DNA from 4 places in the Clostridium sp. JN-1 genome. Region 1 is predicted to be linked to each of the others. Evidence: riboswitches for the same ligand, from Rfam matches in the RefSeq annotation. Region 1 holds a riboswitch; each other region holds the start of a gene.
What was found. Region 1 has a riboswitch for thiamine pyrophosphate ahead of thiD (bifunctional hydroxymethylpyrimidine kinase/phosphomethylpyrimidine kinase). Riboswitches for the same ligand answer to the same signal wherever they lie in the genome.
Positions count from the first base shown of each region.

Region 2: linked by a shared signal. The riboswitch ahead of thiT (energy-coupled thiamine transporter ThiT) and the one ahead of thiD (bifunctional hydroxymethylpyrimidine kinase/phosphomethylpyrimidine kinase) in region 1 are both predicted to bind thiamine pyrophosphate.
Region 3: linked by a shared signal. The riboswitch ahead of thiS (sulfur carrier protein ThiS) and the one ahead of thiD (bifunctional hydroxymethylpyrimidine kinase/phosphomethylpyrimidine kinase) in region 1 are both predicted to bind thiamine pyrophosphate.
Region 4: linked by a shared signal. The riboswitch ahead of EBB51_RS06785 (ABC transporter permease) and the one ahead of thiD (bifunctional hydroxymethylpyrimidine kinase/phosphomethylpyrimidine kinase) in region 1 are both predicted to bind thiamine pyrophosphate.

Region 1 covers NZ_CP033465.1:427,645-430,791, forward strand. The annotation lists gene addA (helicase-exonuclease AddAB subunit AddA) at 1-1,142, shown strand, start outside; TPP riboswitch at 1,180-1,281, shown strand; gene thiD (bifunctional hydroxymethylpyrimidine kinase/phosphomethylpyrimidine kinase) at 1,365-2,165, shown strand; gene thiM (hydroxyethylthiazole kinase) at 2,225-3,022, shown strand; gene thiE (thiamine phosphate synthase) at 3,013-3,147, shown strand, end outside.
Region 2 covers NZ_CP033465.1:973,237-976,383, forward strand. The annotation lists gene EBB51_RS13740 (phosphatase PAP2 family protein) at 1-231, shown strand, start outside; gene EBB51_RS04795 (NifB/NifX family molybdenum-iron cluster-binding protein) at 319-675, shown strand; gene thiT (energy-coupled thiamine transporter ThiT) at 858-1,538, opposite strand; TPP riboswitch at 1,622-1,730, opposite strand; gene ablB (putative beta-lysine N-acetyltransferase) at 1,834-2,682, opposite strand; cyclic di-AMP (ydaO/yuaA leader) riboswitch at 2,825-2,957, opposite strand; gene EBB51_RS04810 (DUF3787 domain-containing protein) at 3,126-3,147, shown strand, end outside.
Region 3 covers NZ_CP033465.1:987,426-990,572, reverse strand. The annotation lists gene EBB51_RS04875 ([Fe-Fe] hydrogenase large subunit C-terminal domain-containing protein) at 1-968, opposite strand, end outside; gene EBB51_RS04870 ((2Fe-2S) ferredoxin domain-containing protein) at 965-1,264, opposite strand; TPP riboswitch at 1,435-1,534, shown strand; TPP riboswitch at 1,591-1,699, shown strand; gene thiS (sulfur carrier protein ThiS) at 1,758-1,952, shown strand; gene EBB51_RS04860 (thiazole synthase) at 2,021-2,791, shown strand; gene thiH (2-iminoacetate synthase ThiH) at 2,803-3,147, shown strand, end outside.
Region 4 covers NZ_CP033465.1:1,407,560-1,410,706, forward strand. The annotation lists gene EBB51_RS06780 ([Fe-Fe] hydrogenase large subunit C-terminal domain-containing protein) at 1-837, shown strand, start outside; TPP riboswitch at 977-1,085, shown strand; gene EBB51_RS06785 (ABC transporter permease) at 1,173-1,958, shown strand; gene EBB51_RS06790 (ABC transporter substrate-binding protein) at 1,980-3,029, shown strand; gene EBB51_RS06795 (ABC transporter ATP-binding protein) at 3,051-3,147, shown strand, end outside.

The DNA of each region.
Region 1 (3,147 bases):
CTTTACCTAAACAAATAATAAAGAGAAAGATAAAAGTTGAAACTTTATCTGAGGAAATGAGAATATTATATGTAGCATTTACTAGGGCAAAGGAAAAGTTAATTTTAACTGGTATGGTAAATGATACTCAAAAGACGTGCCAAAAGTGGTGTGAAGGTTCTAAATCCAGTCAACATAAAATACCAGAGTACTATACGATAAGTGCAAGAAGTTATCTTGACTGGATAGGAGCAGCACTAGCAAGACACAGAGATGGGAGTATAATAAGACAAATTGGAAATCTCACGACTTCAAAGTATATTGTAGAAGATAAGTCTAAGTGGAAGGTTAACTTGTATAATAAATCTGACTTTAAAAAGAATTTGGATAACCAAAATGATGAAAAAAATATAGTTGAGTATATAGATAATATAGACTTAAGTTCGGATATCAGTAAGTTTAGTAAAGAAGTTTATAGAAGGCTTAATTGGAAGTATAAGTATGAAGGGGCTCAGAATATAAGCGCTAAGATGTCAGTATCGGAACTTAAAAGAAAGTTTTTGCTTGTTCAAGATGACGATAGTAAATTGCTGTTTGATAATATATCATTGAATACGCCTAGGTTTTTACAAAAAACTAGAAACATATCAAGTGCTGAAAGAGGAACGATTGTACATCTTGTTATGCAAAAACTAAATTTAAAAAAGGTATGTACTTATGAGGAAATAAGTGATCAAATTGAAGGCTTAGTTACTAGAGGATTTATAACAAAAGAAGAAGCAGAGTGTGCAGATGCTAAAAAAATACTAAACTTCTTTAATTCAAGTCTTGGAAAAAGAATGTTAAATTCAAATAGTGTATATAGGGAGAAACCCTTTATTATAAACTTAAGCAGCACAGAGATATATAGGGATTTACCTAAAGATCTATATGAAAATGAAAAAATATTGATTCAAGGAATTATAGATTGCTATTTTGAAGAAGACGATGATCTGGTTTTAATAGATTATAAAACTGATTATGCTAAAGATATACAGGAAATTAAACAAAAATATAAATTTCAGTTAGAATATTACTCTAAGGCTTTAGAAAAGATAACTCAAAAAAAGGTTAAAAATAAATATTTATATTTGTTTTCAAATAATACAGCTGTTGAAATTTAAAATTTATGTGTATATAATGATAATATAAATTGAATAATAATGATTGTGGGGGTGCCCTAGCGGCTGAGAGGAAACTTTTTCTAACCCTTTGAACCTGATCCAGTTAATATTGGCGTAGGGAAGCAGTAATAAAGAAATCTAAATGCATTGCTTTTCGGCAGTGCATTTTATTTTTATAAAAATTTATTATTAATCTATTTCATTTAATGAGAGGTGTATAATATGAAAAAAGTATTGACTATTGCAGGTTCTGATAGCTGTGGGGGTGCAGGAATACAAGCTGATTTAAAGACTATGAGTGCTCTTGGTGTATATGGTATGAGTGTTATAACTGCGATAACTGCACAAAATACAGTTGGGGTTCAAAAATCTATGGATGTTAGCCCTGAAATGGTTGAAGCTCAAATTAAGTCTATATTTGATGATATAAAAGTCGATGCTGTTAAAATAGGAATGGTTTCAAATAGTAAAACTGTAAAAGCTATAAAGGAACTTTTAATAAAGTATAAGGCTAAAAATATAGTGGTTGACCCTGTTATGGTGTCTAAAAGTGGATATCATTTGCTTAAGGTTGAAGCAGAAGAATCTTTAAAGGAGCTTATTCAAATTGCTGATTTAGTTACTCCAAATATACCTGAAGCAGAGGTTTTATCCAAAATGAAAATAAAAAACGAAGAAGATATGAAAGAAGCAGCAAAGAGAATAAGTAAGTTAGGAGTAAAAAATGTACTTATTAAAGGTGGACACAGGCTTAATGATGCAAATGATATATTATTAAGCGATAATTATTTTATTAGGATAGTTGGCAGACGAATTGATACAAAAAATACACATGGTACTGGATGTACATTATCTTCTGCTGCAGCTTCGTTTTTAAGCCGCGGTTTAAGTGTATCAGAATCTGTTAGACTTTCTAAGGAGTACATAACTAAAGCTATAGAAAATTCTTTTCCTATTGGGAATGGGGTTGGACCTGTTGGCCACTTTGTAGAATTGTATAAATTAGCAGGTATAAAATTTTAAACAATATAAAAATAAATTTAAATTCATTTTGAGGGGGATATAGAATGTATAATGAAGGCATGATGAATAAGGTTTCTCAAGTATTAACTAAAATTAAAAAGAATGTTCCGCTTGTTGACTGTATTACTAATAGTGTAACTATAAATGATTGCGCAAATATATTACTTGCATTTGGAGGATCACCAGCCATGTGTGAAGCTTATGATGAGGTTTTTGATTTTGTAAAAATTTCATCAGCACTTTATATAAACTTGGGAACACTTAATAAGGAACAAGAAGCAGCTGTGATTTTAGCAAGTACTTCTGCAAAAATAAATAACATTCCAGTAGTGCTTGATCCAGTAGCATGTGGAGCAATTCCCAGAAAAATTTCTGTTATAAATAGAATTTTAGAAGTAGGGCATGTGGATGTAATAAAGGGAAACGCCGGGGAAATAAAATTTTTAGCAGGAATGGATGCAAAAGTTAGAGGTGTGGATTCATTAGATGATGGGAAAGGCGTATTGGAAGCTTGCATTAGTGTTGCAAACAAATATAAATGTGTAGCTGCAGCTACTGGAAAAGAAGACTATATTACAGATGGAACGCGAAGTGCTATTATTAAAAATGGTGTTGAAATGTTCACTAAGGTAACTGGATCTGGATGTATGCTTGGAGCACTTTGTGGTGCGGCTGCTGGATGTGAAGAAGATAAATTTTTATCATGTGCTGCAGCAATACTTTCCATGAATTTAGCAGGCGAAGCTGCTTATAAGGAAGCTAAGTTCCCTGGAAGTTTTAAAGTTAAGTTAATGGATCATATTTACAGCTTAACTGAAGATGATTTAAAGAAGGAAGGTAAAATTGAATGGAAGTAGATTATAGATTATATCTTGTAACGGATAGGAGTTTTTTAAATGGAATTGAGTTAAAAGATGCAGTCGAGCAAGCAATATTAGGTGGAACTACTTTAGTTCAAGTAAGAGAAAAAGATGCATCTACT
Region 2 (3,147 bases), 550 kb from region 1:
ATGTTTTTAGCTTACACTATAATAAAGTACAGTAAGAAAACTTGGATCAAACCATTAGCTATAGATATTTATTTATGTCTTTGCTTTCTTATTGGATTAAGCATGGTTTATTTAAATTTGCAGTATCCAAGTGATGTTGCAGCTGGATATGAATTTGGAGTGGTTTATCTTAGTTTAAGTATTATTTTATTAGAGGTTTATAAAGTTTTACCTGATGCAATAATAGGTTAAGTAAATTTTGCTGGCATTTGACAGCAATCTATATATATCATATAATTTAAATAGCATATGCCAATAATAATATGGAGGTTAGATAGTATGAAAATAGCATTACCTAGTAATGGAAACGTGGTTAATCAACATTTTGGAATGAGTAAGAGTTTTGAAATTGTAACAGTAGAAGATAAAAAGGTTACTAATGTAGAAGAAATATCTTCTGAAGAATTTCAACATCAGCATGAAGGTTTAGCAAACTTGCTTTCAAAGCATGGAGTAGAGGTAGTTATAGTAGGAGGCATAGGTCAAGGAGCAATTAATGGTTTAAAGATGAATGGTCTTCAAGTAATAAGAGGAGCATCAGGGGAGTACATGAAGGTTGTTGAAGAATACATTAATGGAACATTAGAAGATAAAAATATAGTCTGCAATCATCATGGAGAGCACCATAATCATTAAAAAATAGAGGACAGAGGGAGAACGTACCTAGATTTGTGTAAATCAAATCTAGGTACGTTCTCTAAGTTAGCAATGTTTCGCTTTAGCGAAACGAGTTATCAAAAGTTTAATTAAAGATTTTTCGTAAGCTTAGCGGAGAAAAATCCTCCTTCACCGTCCTCTGTCCTATGTCTTGGAAAAATTTACACCCCTGGGGTAGAGATTCCTTGTTTATGTTTGTTAAAAATAGAGTACAGCTGTTCTATAGGAAGAAACGCCATAATAACAATACATATTCCGCCTTCTACTGCCATAAAAGGTCCATTAATCGTAAGTGAATATAAATATGTAGACATTCCTTTAGGAGCAAAGCTTCCGAAAAATACCACACCGGAAATGAAGTGGCATATAAACCGAGCAAATACAGCGACAATAGTTCCTAGTATCTTTCTATCTCTAAAATAGCCTGCAAGTCCAAGAGCCATAAAAGGCAGTGGATAATCAAATAATACTTGTACAGGATGGAGAATGTAAGGACCAAGTATTAATGATATTATTCCGTATAAGAAGCCAGTTAAGAACCCAACTTCAGGACCATAAAAGAATGCCATAACTAAAATTGGTACCATACTTCCTAAAGTTACACTTCCGCCTTGTGGAAAGTGATAAATTCTGAAGATTTTAAGTACAGTTGCAAGCGCAAGAGCTACTCCAATTTGAACAACCATGGAAGTGGTGAATTTTATCTTTTTTACCTTAATTGCAGCCAAAATTAAAATAATTACAGCAAGCAGTGCAAACAAAGATACTGGATGTTTTAAAATTTCAATTAAGTTTTGAGGAATAGATAAAAAAACTTTTAAATCTTTTAAAATAACGGACATAAAAAAAACCCCCTTAAATTAGTGCTCAGGAAGTCTAGGTTTAACACAAAAAACCGACTCCAGATATTCGGAATACGGTTTTAATTGTATATAAATCACTTTTCCTACGCTGGTATTATCCAGATCAGGTATAAGGGTTTATGAAGAATAATAAACTTCACTTCTCAGCCTAATGCACCCCTAGCACTTTTATAAAATTTTATTTAATTATACCACTAAGTCTATTAAATTTAAAGCCTGCTTGCTGCTTTAAGTTTGAGGCTGGCGGTAAAATGAAAAGGGGCAGGAGTATAATTTAAATGTCTTTAGCCCAAATATTAATACTTTCAAACTCACCGCATATATTACAATCATTCACTAGCTTACCTCTAAAGTTAAAGCCGTGTTTACTCAATACAATATTTATACTTGGATTTATCGCCCTAGACAAACTATATAAGCTAATGAATCCTTCCTTTTTAAGATCTAATTCTAAAAGGTAAATTATATTTGACAATATGCCTTTATCTCTATAGTGAGGGTAAGTAGCACAGTCAGCTATTTCTGCATTTAAATTTTCGTAATCTAAATATGCAGAAGCTGCACCAATTATTTTACCATTATAAGTGGCAACTTTATATAAAACATTTTTGTTCATATTTTGAATTAAATAATCCTTATCATATATTTGAGAAGGATACGCAAAAAATGCGCTAGAAAATAAGTCTATTAATTCATCTATATCGCTTTCTTTTGCATTCCTTATCTGGTACTTGAAATTATTACTAAACTTAAAACTATTTTTTACATTTAAACTTTTCATTAAAAATAACTTTTCCATATTATCATTTTTACAAGCTTTTCGTTTACCTATTATAAAGTACGACATGCATAAAGCATCCTCGCCTCTAAAATAGGAATCTATTTTACCTTCTAAAATAAATCCTGCATCAGAAAAAGTTTGAAAATATGCGGTATCGCAGTTACATACAACTTTGCTTAAATGCTGTCTTGATGCATAGCGTATTATTCTTTTTATAGTTTGTACCGATATCTTATGGAAATTAACTATTTTTACACGGTTATTAATATAATCAATATATATTTTACTTTTATCTATTTTAGCATAGTAATTATTATTTAATTTACATTTAGCAGCATTCACGATTTATTCTCCCCTTAAAAATTAATAATATATAAATCTAATAATTAGATAAAAAATAAGCTGCAGAGAAGCAACTGCAGCTTATTAAATGCTATTTATATACATGATAAAAAATACAGTATATATAATAACAAAGTATACTAAAACTTCTCTTCAACGCTTACGAGATTAGCTGACGGATTTGGGTCGAAGAAAATAACCCTACTTATCATATTTTGATAAGATTCACCCCAAAGTTGGTTCTCCCGTTCGAAATGATTCAGCGCTACCGCTATTTATTATTTTACATATAAGCATATCATTATAATGTATGCATGTCAATATATTATGATTCAATGACTCAATATATTATATTCAATTGATGATTCAATGATTCAATTAAATAATAATTTTTCATACATTTTTTAAAATTAGAGATAATATCTATGAAAGGAGGAGTTGTTATGGAAGAAGATAGAGTTAAGG
Region 3 (3,147 bases), 560 kb from region 1:
AAACACTTGCTGCTAATATATTTCTTAACCTTTTGGACCCTTTTATAATATCCTTTTTCATTATTAATCATTTTAGGTCCACCTATACAACTTCCCTTGCAAGCGTTAACTTCAATAAAAACATGATCAATTTCTTTTTTCTCAATACTTTTAAATAATTCCATACATTCTTCTATTCCACTTACAGATATAGTTTCTAACTTTTTTTCTTCTATAGCAGAAGATATACATTTTACTATACCACCTAACATTGGATAGTTTCTTCCATTCATAAATGAATTTTCATCAAATTCTTCTTCTAAATCTTCTATCTGCATATTCAAACTTTGAATCCAACTTGGAATTTCTTCAAAAGATAGTACTGCATCTACTACTTCTTTATTTTTAAGACTCTGAGTTTCAATTTTTTTAGCTATACAGGGTCCAATAAACACTACAAAACTATCTTGTCCATATACCTCTTTTAATAATTTTCCATGAGCAATCATTGGTGACACTACCGGAATCATATAAGGAATTAAACTTGGAAAATACTTTTCAATCAAATAGTTAGCAGAAGGACATGCCGTAGATATATATACTCGTTTATTTTCACTTTTTATATATTCTTTATATAAATTAGAAACTACATCTGCTCCAGCTGCTGTTTCTTCCACATATTTAAAACCTAACTTTTTTAGTAAGTGAACAAACTTGTTAGCGTTTATATCAAAAGCTCCTGGAAAAGAAGGTGCCACACTTGCTATAACTTTTTTACCAGAAGCTACAGCATATTTAACTCTTTCCAAATCACTTACTATATGTCTTGCATCTTGAGGACATATTCCCAGACAATGACTGCATGCTATACATCTATCTTCTACAATTTCAGCTTGCTCATTTTTAAATTTTATAGCCTTTACCGGACATGAACGTAAGCACTTATAGCAGTTTTTGCAATTCGCACTGGAAAAGTTCATGTACTTCATTTTTTTATCCTCCCCAATATTTCGTTTTCAAAAAATTTGTCTATATTATTTTCATTAACAGAATATACTTTTTCTTCTTCATTAATTTTCACTGAAACATCATGTGCACAATATCCTAAACAAAAAGATCCCCTCAATTCTACAAAACTTTTTAATTGATATTTTAAAATTAAATTTTGAAGACTTTCTATTACATTTTGTGAGCCTTTTAAATAACACGCACTTCCTACACAAATACTAATTATTATCATATTTTCACCTTGTACAATAAAAATACATAAAAATTTATTATACATTTTCCTTTCTAAGCACAAATTTTTTTAATATGATAAACTGTTTTTATGTCTGTTTAAAGTTTTTATAATATAATTTTAAATGAAAAAGTGAAAAAATTATACATGTATAATTTGTATAAACTGTTTACACATATCTAAATAAGTGGTATTATATGTATATAAGTTAATAAAAGTGTTTGCAGGGGGACCGTTTGGTTGAGAAGGTTAAAACCTGACCCTTTGAACTTGATGTAGTTAACACTACCGTAGGGATGCAAATCAATTAATATGTATATTTCAAGGAGTGCTTAACAACATAAGTACTCCTTTTTGTTTTAAAAGTAAATACAATATTGTATGGGAGCTCATATAGATGTGCTGAGAGTAAGATGTTATCTTTTACCATTACAACCTGATTTGGATAATGCCAACGTAGGAAACTTTATTTGATATGTTTGATTTTTATGGAAAGCATTATTTGCTTTCCATATTTTTTTTGAAAGGAGGTCTTAAAGTGATTGTAAATGGAGAAGAAATGAATTTTGCTGACAACTTAACTGTATCTGAGTTATTGGACAAACTAAACATAAATGAAGAAACAGTTGTAGTTGAATCGGATTTGAATATAGTAGATAAAGATAATTATAAAATTAAAAAGCTTTCAAGTGGTTCTAAAGTAGAAATTATCCGTTACGTCGGAGGCGGTTAATCTATGATTTAGTAAACGTACACAATATTAATTTTTTAATAACATAATAAAAAAGGAGAGTTAATTTTATGGATGAATTAGTAATAGCAAATAAAAAAATAAATAGCAGATTTTTTGTTGGAACTGGGAAATTTACATCAAATAAAATAATTCCAGAGGTACTTAAAAGTTCCGAAGCTCAAGTTGTAACAGTAGCCATGAGACGTATAGATATTCACTCTACAGATTCAGATGACAATATATTAAATTTTATAAATAAAGATTGCATACTTGTTGCAAATACATCAGGTGCTAGAAATGCTGAAGAAGCTATAAGACTTGCACATATTTCCAAGGCAATGGGATGTGGAAACTGGGTAAAAATCGAAGTAATTCCAGATAACAAATATCTTCTTCCGGATAACTATGAAACTATAAAAGCTGCTGAAACTCTTGCAAAAGAAGGATTTGTAGTACTTCCTTATATAAATCCAGATTTAATGGATGCAAAAAGGCTTGTAGATATTGGTGCTTCAGCAGTAATGCCTCTTGGTGCACCTATAGGTACTAACAGAGGGCTTAAAACTAAGGAACTTCTAAGAATTTTAATTAATGAAATAGATATTCCAATTGTCGTAGATGCTGGTATAGGCAAACCATCTCATGCTGCAGAAGCTATGGAAATGGGTGCTGATGCAGTACTTGCCAATACTGCTCTTGCAGCAGCTGAAAATCCAGTACTTATAGCTGAAGCTTTCAAACTTGCAGTACAAGCAGGTAGGAAAGCATTCCTTGCAAAGCCGGGCATTGAAAGAGAATTTGCTGCCCCATCATCTCCTCTTACAGGATTTTTAAGATAGGAAGTGTAAAAATGAGTTTTTATGATGTAGTTCAAAAATATAAGGAATTTGACTATGATAAATTTTTTAATAATGTTACAGATTCACAAATTGAAAGAATAATTTCAAAAGATAGCATAAATGAAATGGAGTTTTTAGCACTACTTTCTCCAGCTGCTGAAAAACATATTGAAGAAATGGCACAGAAAGCTCATAACATATCCATTAAGTATTTTGGTAAAAATGTTGTACTATATACTCCAATGTATGTTGCCAACTATTGTGAAAATAGATGCGCATACTGCGGATATAACTGCACAAATAAAATAAATAGAAAAGTTTTAACCATTGGAGAAGTAGACAAAGAGGCTAAAGCA
Region 4 (3,147 bases), 980 kb from region 1:
TCAAGAAGTTACTGTGAAGAAAATCTGCCAGAAATAAAAAATCCTTCTAAAGAAGAGTGTAATGAAATATTTAAAAGTATGTTAAAGTATGCAGATAACGATAGAAATATGAATTGTGCTGCATGTGGATATAATACTTGTAATAATATGGTCAAATCTATCTATAATAAAATTAATATAAAAGAAAATTGTTTGCATTTTGTAAAAAAGAAAGTAGAAGAAGAATTTTTAAAATCAGAAGAAAAGAATCTAGAAATAGAAGAAAATATTGAAAACATACAAAGATTAAATAATGAAAGAGAAATGAAAAGTGAAAAATTAAAGAGATATGTAAAAGATTTATGTGAATCCATAAATGAAGTATCAAAGGATAATGAAGAAAGTGCTTTAGCTATACAGAATATAGTATCAAAAGTTTCTAGTATATTAAATACTTCTAAACATTTAGGAGTAGGCGTAAATAAGATAGAAGATGCAGTAGGTAATTTTTCTAATGCATCCGAACAAGTTATAGGTATTGCTAACCAAACAAATCTTCTTTCATTAAATGCGTCAATTGAAGCATCTAGAGCTGGAGAAGAAGGAAAAGGATTTGCTGTTGTGGCAAATGAAGTGAAAAAATTAGCTTATAAGTCTAAAGAAGTAGCTGCATCGACAAAAAATGATGAAAATGCTATGAGTAATTTAGTAGAAGATATTAGTAAGATTTCTGAGGATTTATACAACAAAATGAATGAAATTAATTCTTCAATAGAAACTATATCAGCAGTTATACAAGAGTTAACAGCAAAAAGTGAAGAAATAGCTGCATCATCACGAATATTAATAAATGAATAAAATAGTTTGTAAAAAATAAACTAATTATATTATTTGAAGGTTAATTTATTAAAGATGATAGATAGAGAATAATTTTAAGTGTTTGACACATTCATCTTTAAAATGATATACTACTTTATGTTGATATTTTTAAAATAATTACATAAGTTTGGGGAGGCAGAGTTACTGCTTGAGAGGAAACTATTAGGTTTCGACCCTTAAAACCTGAATTGGATAATGCCAACGGAGGAAATTTATAATAGTCAATAAAATTCAATTTATATAAGACCTCTCTTCCATTGAGAAGAGAGGTTTTTGTGTGATTTAAGAAAATTGATATAGGATGTGTGCATTAGATGAAAAATGGTTATCGTTACAAGCCGACTTATAAAATTGCGGCTGTTATTTTTCAATTTATATTAATATTTTTATGGCAAATAGCTGTAGATAGAGGAGGAATACCTAAATATATACTTCCATCTCCTAAGGATATAGTAGTAACTTTTTTTAGAATTCTTCCACAACTAAAGCCTCATATTTACATTACGTTAGAAGAGGCAATGATAGGCTTTTTAATTTCTATAGTATTTTCAATAGTAATTGCACTGCTTATGGATAATATAAAAATCATAAAGGCATGCATTTATCCAATACTCGTTATATCTCAGACCATACCCACTATAGCGCTTGCTCCAATATTTATAATATGGTTTGGATTTGGAATACTTCCTAAAGTTATAACTGTTGTACTAGTATGTTTTTTCCCAATTGTCATAAGTCTTGTAGATGGATTGGACAGTGCAGATAAAGACATGTTAAATCTCATGGACATAATGAAAGCTTCAAAAATACAAAAGTTTATCTACGTAAAGTTTCCTAGTTGTTTGGGTTCATTTTTTTCAGGACTTAGAATAGCAGCTACTTACAGTATAATGGGAGCTATAATAGGAGAATGGCTTGGAGGAGAAAAAGGACTTGGCATATTTATGGTTAGGGCAAAAAATGCATATGCCCTTGATCAAATATTTGCAGCTATAATAGTGGTAATAGTACTTAGCATGTCACTATTTCTATTTATGTACGTGCTTCAGTACATATTTATGCCGTGGCAAAGAAAAGATAAAGAAAATATCAATAATTAGTATCTTTATGAGGGGGGGACGTTGGGAATTTATATAACCCAACAATATTTTAATATGGATAAAAAAAGAATTTTTAAGATTTTAACATCAAGTGCACTAATAGGTATATTGCTAATGGGGTGCTCTAGTGGAACTCAAACATCAGAAAAAAAGGATAGTAAAAGTTTAACTAAGGTTAAGGTAATACTTGATTGGACACCTAATACCAATCATACTGGATTATATGTGGCTAAAGACAAAGGGTATTATAAGGATGAAGGGTTAGATGTACAAATAATTCAACCTTCTGATGGAGCAGTTGGAAATTTGATAGCTGCAGGTAAGGGCGATTTTGGAGTAAGTTATCAAGAAGATGTAACTTATGCAAGAACGTCAGATAATCCACTTCCCATAAAAGCTATAGCAGCCATAGTTCAGCATAATACTTCTGGATTTGCATCACCTGCAGATAAAAACATAAAGTCAGTAAAGGATTTTGAAGGAAAGACTTATGGTGGATGGGGTTCACCTTCTGAAAAAGCTGTAATAGAATCAGTTATGCAAAGTCAAGGAGCTGATTATAGTAAACTCAAAATTGTAGATATTGGAACTCAAGATTTCTTTGCAGCTACAAAAAAAGATGTAGATTTTGCATGGATATATGAAGGATGGACTGGAGTAGAAGCAAAGGTTAAGAATGTACCACTTAACTTTATAGAAATTAGGAAGTTAAATCCTGATTTAGATTATTATACTCCTGTTTTAATAGCAAATGAAAGTACGCTTAAAAATAAACCTGATTTAGTTAAAAAATTTATGAAAGCAACTTCTAAAGGATATCAATATTGCATAGACAACCCTAAGGATGCAGCAAATATATTAGTTAAAAATGCACCTGAAATTGACAAGAAGCTTGCACTTGAAAGTCAAGAATATATGAAAACTAAGTATAAGGATGATGCTCCAAGATGGGGTGAAATGAAGGTATCTGTTTGGGATAACTATACTAAGTTTCTTATGAGTAAAAAGCTTATAAATAAGAATATGAAGGCAGAAGATGCATTTACGAATGATTTCCTTCCAGCTAAGTAGAAGTAAAAGGAGATAAAGGTTTTGGATGAAAGAAATATTTGCAAAAAAATTGTACTTAAAAATGTGTCAAAATCCTTTGATGGAGACAAGATATTAGATGATATAAGTTTTGAGGTAG